One region of the Micromonospora sp. NPDC051227 genome, then DNA from elsewhere that is predicted to be linked to it. Evidence: riboswitches for the same ligand, from Rfam matches in the RefSeq annotation. Region 1 holds a riboswitch; each other region holds the start of a gene.
What was found. A riboswitch is a leader RNA that binds a small molecule or an ion and turns the genes downstream of it on or off. The one in region 1 is predicted to bind cobalamin.
Positions count from the first base shown of each region.

Region 2: it holds a riboswitch for cobalamin, as region 1 does, so the genes downstream of both, bluB (5,6-dimethylbenzimidazole synthase) here and cobN (cobaltochelatase subunit CobN) in region 1, are expected to answer to the same signal.
Region 3: it holds a riboswitch for cobalamin, as region 1 does, so the genes downstream of both, ACIA47_RS31245 (ribonucleoside-diphosphate reductase subunit alpha) here and cobN (cobaltochelatase subunit CobN) in region 1, are expected to answer to the same signal.

Region 1 covers NZ_JBITET010000001.1:174,308-176,567, forward strand. The annotation lists gene cobN (cobaltochelatase subunit CobN) at 1-1,040, opposite strand, end outside; cobalamin riboswitch at 1,321-1,450, opposite strand; partial or broken gene ACIA47_RS00895 (MFS transporter) at 2,186-2,260, shown strand, end outside.
Region 2 covers NZ_JBITET010000009.1:129,782-132,041, forward strand. The annotation lists gene ACIA47_RS22195 (alpha/beta hydrolase) at 212-913, shown strand; cobalamin riboswitch at 961-1,161, shown strand; gene bluB (5,6-dimethylbenzimidazole synthase) at 1,192-1,821, shown strand; gene ACIA47_RS22205 (bifunctional 5,10-methylenetetrahydrofolate dehydrogenase/5,10-methenyltetrahydrofolate cyclohydrolase) at 1,986-2,260, shown strand, end outside.
Region 3 covers NZ_JBITET010000021.1:56,645-58,904, forward strand. The annotation lists gene ACIA47_RS31245 (ribonucleoside-diphosphate reductase subunit alpha) at 1-930, opposite strand, end outside; cobalamin riboswitch at 1,121-1,338, opposite strand; gene ACIA47_RS31250 (enolase C-terminal domain-like protein) at 1,768-2,260, shown strand, end outside.

The sequences.
Region 1 (2,260 bases):
CCGACCCGGGAGTGCTTGGTGGGGTACGAGCTGAGCACGACGGCGATCCGCTTGTCGGCGTGCGGCACGTACCGCAGCCGGGCGTGGCGCATCGCGATCCCGGCGACCCGGGCGGCCCGCTCGGGGTCGGCGGCGTAGACCGAGAGCCCGTCGGCGTCGATCTGCTTGAACGAGAACGGCACTGTGACGATCCGGCCGTCGAACTCGGGGATGGCCACCTGCATGGCGGCGTCCAACGGGGACAGCCCGGCGTCGCTGCCGGCCCACTGCGCGCGGGTGCTGGTGAGGCAGAGCGCCTGGATGACCGGCACGTCCAGGGCGGCCAGGGCGCCGACGTCCCAGGCGTCCTCGTCGCCGCCACCGGAGGCGTCCGCGGCGACCGCACCGCCGGCCGCGAGCACCGTGACCAGCAGCGCGTCACAGCGGGCGAAGAGCCCGAGGGGGCCGGCACCCGCGGTCAGCCCGCGCAGCGAGCCGCAGAAGATCGGCAGCGGGTTGCCTCCGGCCTGGTGGACCGCGTCCGCGAGCACGTCGACGAAACCGGTGTTGCCGGCCAACGCGTGCGCCCGGTAGAAGACGATCCCCACTGTGGGCCGGTCCGGGTCGGCGGAGTGTTCGCCGTGCACGCCGTACGCCGGGGTGAGGGCGGGCGGGGCGAACCCCTCGCCGGTGAGCAGCACCGTGTCGGACAGGAACCGGGCCAACTGCCCGAGGTTGTCCGGCCCACCCTCCACCAGGTAGGCCAGCGACTGGGTGACGACCCCGGACGGCACTGTGGAGATGGCCATCAGCTCCGCGTCGGGCACCGCCTCACCGCCGAGCACGACCGTCGGCACGCCGGTGGCGAGCACCGCGGCGAGGCCGTCCGGCCACGCCTGCCGACCGCCGAGCAGGCGTACGACGACGAGGGCAACCCCGTCGAGCAGGGCGGGCACCTCCTCGACGGTGACCCGGGCGGGGTTGGCCAACCGGTAGTCGGCGCCGCTGGCGCGGGCGGCCAGCAGGTCGGTGTCGGCGGTGGACAGCAGCAGGATGCGCACGGCAGGCTCCGGAAAGTGACGCCCTGGGCCCTCACGGGGCGACCGGGGCGATGCGGGGTGGGTACGGCGTCAGCCGGTACGACAGCCCGAGCTAACGGCGCGCCGACGCAGATGTCGGGGCCGGTCAGCGCCGGGCGATCAGCTCAGCGGTGCCGGTGGCCGGTGTCCTTGGAATGCACTGCCTGGAGCGCAATACGACGATAATCGTCGATGAATGAGACGCCGTGCGTCATCGGGTCCTCCTCGGGTGTCCACGCCCTGGGGTACGTCCCGACGGCCGAAGTATCCTGGCTTCCGGATCGACGCTCTCCCCCGGCCTTCCAACCGCAGACACACGGCCGTGACTCACGAGGGGGGATCGCTCCCCGGTGACAGTGGCGGGACCGCGTCGGATTCGCACCGACTTCCTTCACTGCCGTCAGGCCGCGAATGCTGCCACACCGCCGCGCCGCCGGTCAACGCCGGTCCGGTCCCGCCAGACGGACAGCACCCATCGAGCTTCAGCGATTGCGGTGGCGCGACGCCGCGCGGCGCAATGCCCCAGATCAATGTGCGACGTCCTTTGCTCTGCTTACCTATGTGCACCGGGCACGGAGGGTCACCGGCGCTTATAGGTAAACAGAGCAAAGGATGACCGAAGGCACTCTGACCTGCACCGATCATCGGGCGGGGCGGCGCCGGCCGACACTCTCACCTGGGATCGGCGGACGCCACACCAGTGGCCGCGATCAATCTCGAAGGTCGATCACCATGGTCGCCCCGCAGTTCCACCACCTGGCGGGCCGGGTCTGGCTCTGTCCGGGCGATCCCGACCCGGAGGCGGACCAGGCCGGCGTCGCCGTCGTCGCCGACGAACGCGGCAGTGTGATGATCGACGCCGGGCAGAGCCCCGCGCACGCCCGCGAGATCCAGGCCGCACTGGCCGCCACCGGGCTTCCGGAGCCCGCCGGCTGGTCTACATCCACCATCACTGGGACCACGTGTGGGGCGCCTGCGCCTGACCCGACCTGGAGATCGTCGGACCCGAGGCAGCGGTGTCGCTGCTGCGCCCGGAGGCCACCCGGCCGTGGAGCCACCGCTACCTGCAAGAGCAGGTACGCGCCGATCCCCGCCTCCGCCCGAGCTTTCAAGCCCGCGCACGCGCGATGACGTCCTGGGAAGACTTCGCCATCCTGCCGCCGACCCGGACCCTCGCCGACGTGGACGAACTGCCGGTCGGG
Region 2 (2,260 bases), on a different contig from region 1:
GGGCCGGCAACGTGTCGTCAGTCACGGCAACACCGTCGCCACCGGGCCTGTGGCTCGGCTCATAGTCGACCGCACCGTGCTACCCGAAAGTAGCGGCATATATTTCCGCTGTCGCCGGTCGAGATGAGTGCCGCGCGCCGTAGTAATACGCGACGGCGTGGGCGGCGAACTCCAGATCCGACCATTTAATCGATGCGGGCAGGACACTATCTTGAAAAGCATTCCGTCGCTTCTTCTCGTGCACGGCGCCTGGCACGGCCCCTGGGTCTGGCAGTCGCTCATCGAGCAGTTCCCGGATATTGACATCCACACCGTCGCGCTACCCAGTAGCGGCGACGACCCCACTGCCCTCGGGGACCTCTACGACGACGCGGCAGTGGTCAAGGCCGCCGTCGCCGCCATCGAAGGCCCGGTCGTGGTCGTCGCCCACTCCTACGGTGGCAGCCCGGTCACGGAGGCGCTCACTGCCGCGGACAACGTACGCCGCATTGTCTATCTCGCTGCTTTCCAGCCGGACGTCGGCGATTCGGTCTTCTCCACCGCCGGTGGCGTTGCTCCGCCCTGGTGGAAGGTGCACGAGCGGACGGATCTGAAGGGCAAGGGTCACATCGAGCCATCGCAGCCCCGAGAGGTCTTCTACGGCGACGTCGATCCGGAAATCGCGGAACAGGCCGTTGCGCGACTCGGACTCCAGTCATGGGCCTCGACGCAGCAGCCGCTGACCGGGGCAGCGTGGCGCACCATTCCCAGCACCTACGTCATTTGTGCAGCCGACAACGCTCTTCCGCCCTTCGCGCAGGAACTCATGGCCAAGCGGGCCGAGCGGGTGTTGCGGATGGACTCCTCGCACTCGCCATTCCTTTCTCGGCCCGCCGAGCTGGCCGCGCTGATCCGGGCGGAACTTTCCGCCTGAATTCACGGCAGGATTCGTCCCAGGTTCGTCGGCCGCTATGGTGGGCGGTGGAACAAACGTTGCGAGGTGCCCCGCGCGAGTGGGGAGAATCGGGAAGCCGGTGTGAGTCCGGCACGGGCCCGCCGCGGTGACCGGGGAGTTGCCACCCAGGCGTACCAGACGCAGCCACTGACCCTGCGGGGTTGGGAAGGCGGGTGACCAGCGTAGATCCGGGAGTCCGAAGACCGGCCTCGCGTCATCGACCCCCGTCAGGGGCACGAGCGCAGCGGGAGCCTGCCTTGGACACCGGACTCTACGAGACCATCCACCGCCGCCGGGACGTACGTGCCCAGTTCACCGGGGCACCGATCCCCGACGACACGTTGAACCGGATCCTCAAGGCGGCGCACGCCGCGCCGAGCGTCGGCCTCTCCCAGCCCTGGGACTTCATCCTGGTCCGCGATCCCGAGCTGCGGCGGGAGTTCCACCGGCACGTGCAGCGGGAACGGGACACCTTCGCGGCCACTCTCGAGGGTGCGGCGGCGGAACGCTTCGCCCGGATCAAGATCGATGGCGTACGAGAGTCGACGATGTCAGTCGTGGTCACGTACGACCCGGAGCGGGGCGGACCGGCCGTGCTCGGTCGGCACGCGATCGCCGACGCCGGCCTCTACTCGGTCTGTCTGGCGATCCAGAACCTGTGGCTGGCCGCGACCGCCGAGCAGCTCGGGGTCGGTTGGGTTTCGTTCTACCGGGAGCCGTTCCTGCGCGACCTGCTCGGCATCCCGGCCACCGTCCGCCCGGTGGCGTGGCTCTGCCTCGGCCCGGTCACCCATTTGGAGCAGACACCGGACCTGGAGCGGCACGGCTGGCGCCAGCGACGTCCGGTGTCGTCGGTGATCCACCACGATCGTTGGACGACCGAGTGACCGGGTAGCTGGAGCGGTGCCTCCGCCTCGACCCCGAGCTGGGCAGTCGCCCTGGTGATGCGGCATTATCGAAGCACCGGCGACTGGCGGCACGGGGATGGTGGAACCATCGGGGAGCCTCTCGCGGGCGTCGACCGCCTGGGCGCCCGCGTCGAGGAACCGTCATGACCACGACCAGCCCAACCGTCGAGAACCACACCCCGTCGGGCGCGGCCCGACTCCTGCCGGGTGCACCCGTCGCCGAAGCCGTCCTGGCCGAGACCGCCGACGCAGCCGCCCGCCTCCGCAGCCGCGGCATCACACCGAGCCTCGCCACCATCCTCGTCGGCGACGACGACGCCAGCGCCGGCTACATCTCCATCAAGCAGCGTCAGGCCGCCGCGCTCGGGTTCGCCTCCCCGCACGCGCACCTGCCCGCCACCGCCACCCAGGCCGAGCT
Region 3 (2,260 bases), on a different contig from region 1:
GTTGTCCCGCAGTTGCAGGAACTCCTCGATGTCCGGGTGCCACGGCTCCAGGTAGACGCAGGCCGCGCCCTTGCGCCGGCCACCCTGGTTCACCGCGGCGACGCTCGCGTCCAGCGTGCGCAGCCACGGCACGATCCCGTTGGACTGCCCGTTCGTGCCCCGGATCAGCGCGCCCCGGGAGCGGACCCGGGAGTACGCGATGCCGATGCCACCGGCGAACTTGGACAGGTTGGCGACCTGGGCGTACCGCTGGTAGATCGAGTCCAGCTCGTCGAGCGGGGAGTCGACCAGGTAGCAGGAGGACATCTGGGTGTGCCGGGTCCCGGAGTTGAACAAGGTCGGTGAGCTGGGCAGGTAGGCCAGGCTGGACATCAGCCGGTAGAAGTCGACCGCCTCGTCGGCCGTCCGGGACAGGCCGCAGGCCACCCGCAGCAGCCAGTACTGCGGGGTCTCCAGCACCAGTCGGCTGGTGGGGTGGCGCAGCAGGTAGCGGTCGTACACGGTGCGCAGGCCGAAGTACTCGAACCGGCGGTCGCCGTCCGGGTCGATGGCGTGGTCGAGCGTCGCGGCGTGCGCGGCGACGAACGCGGCGGTGTCGTCACCGATCAGGCCCTCGGCGTGGCCGACCCGGATCGCCGCGCTGAACGAGGTGATGCCCTGTCGACGCGCCTCCTTGTCGACGTAGCCGGCCAGCAGCCGCGCGGCGAGGCGCGAGTACTGCGGCTCCTCACCGATCATCTCGGCGGCGGTCTGGATGGACAGCCGGTCCAGCTCGGCTGTGGTCGCGCCGTCGTAGAGGCCGCTGATGGTGCGGGTGGCCACCCGCATCGGGTCGACGTCGGTCAGGTCGTCGGCCCATCGCTCGACCGCTCGGACGATCTTGTTCACGTCCACGGGTTCGGTGCCGCCGTCGCGCTTGCGGACCTGCATCGGCGTGCGCCGCACTGTCGCGTCGCCGCTGGCCGGGACTACCTCGGTGACTGTCACCACTCGCTCCTCGGAGTTCGAGACCTGGTGGCCCGGACGCGAGGAGGCAGACACCGACGGACGCCACGCCAGCCCGGCGTGGGTCAGGGGGCGTCAGCCGTCCCACGCGGCTTCGGACCGCCGCCCACCCGGTGCGGGTACGCGGCGCGCTGGCAGGTCTTCGGACTCGCGGGCACGACCGGATTCGCCGGTCTCCTACTGGCCGTCGCTTCCCAGGCCGGTTGGTGGCCCAGTGCTGTTGACGGCGGTCGTTCCCACTCACCGCTGCGGGACAGTCCCGGATTTCCACCGGGTTCCCTGTTGCCTCGACCGCGCCGGATGAGCGGCCGAACCAGCTGCGCTCGACACCATATATAGGGACGCAGCCGTTGTCACACCCCACATGTCGTTCTCGGGCGTGTCGGCGCCGACTCGGTGACCACCGTCACCACCCCGGCCGGCCATGCCACGCCGATCGACGCCGGGCACCGGAGACGGGCACTCCGCGCCGGTGTCGACAGTCGACAGAGATTTGACGTATCGAGGCCAGGGTGGCGCAAGCCGTACTCATGCGTCGCCGCCAATGCGCCGTGGTGGGATGGAACGTCCAATCTCCACGGACCGCCACTCCCGTCACCTTCGCCCACCAACCGGCCCGATGGGCGGCAAGGCGGATCAACGCGGCGGGCAAACATCATATGTCTGCGGGCCTGCGATGATCGACATCGTTGACGTGCCGGAGCGGCCCTCCGTATACTCCCAGTGATCATCTGATCTTTAGCCTAGCCGGGCGAGGAGCGCATGCCGCAGATCACCGCCGTCACCGTCGAAGACGTCCGCTTCCCCACCTCCCTGACCGCTGACGGGTCAGACGCCATGAACAAGGACGGCGACTACTCGGCGGCCTACGTCGTCCTGCACACCGACGGCGTCGACGGCGTGGGCGCGCCACTCGCGGGGCACGGCCTGACCTTCACCATCGGCCGAGGCAACGACATCGTCGCGGCGGCGGCGGTCCACCAGGCACAGCGCCTCGTGGGCCTGGACGTGGCGACGATGGCAGCGGACATGGGCGCGGTCTACCGCCTCCTCACCTCCGACTCGCAACTGCGCTGGCTCGGTCCGGAGAAGGGCGTCGTCCACCTCTCCCTGGCGGCCGTGCTGAACGCGTCGTGGGACCTGGTCGCCCGGGTCGCCGACAAGCCGCTGTGGCGGCTGCTCGTCGACATGTCCCCCGAGCAACTCGTCGACATCGCGGACCTGCGCTACCTGTCCGACGCGCTGACCCGGGACG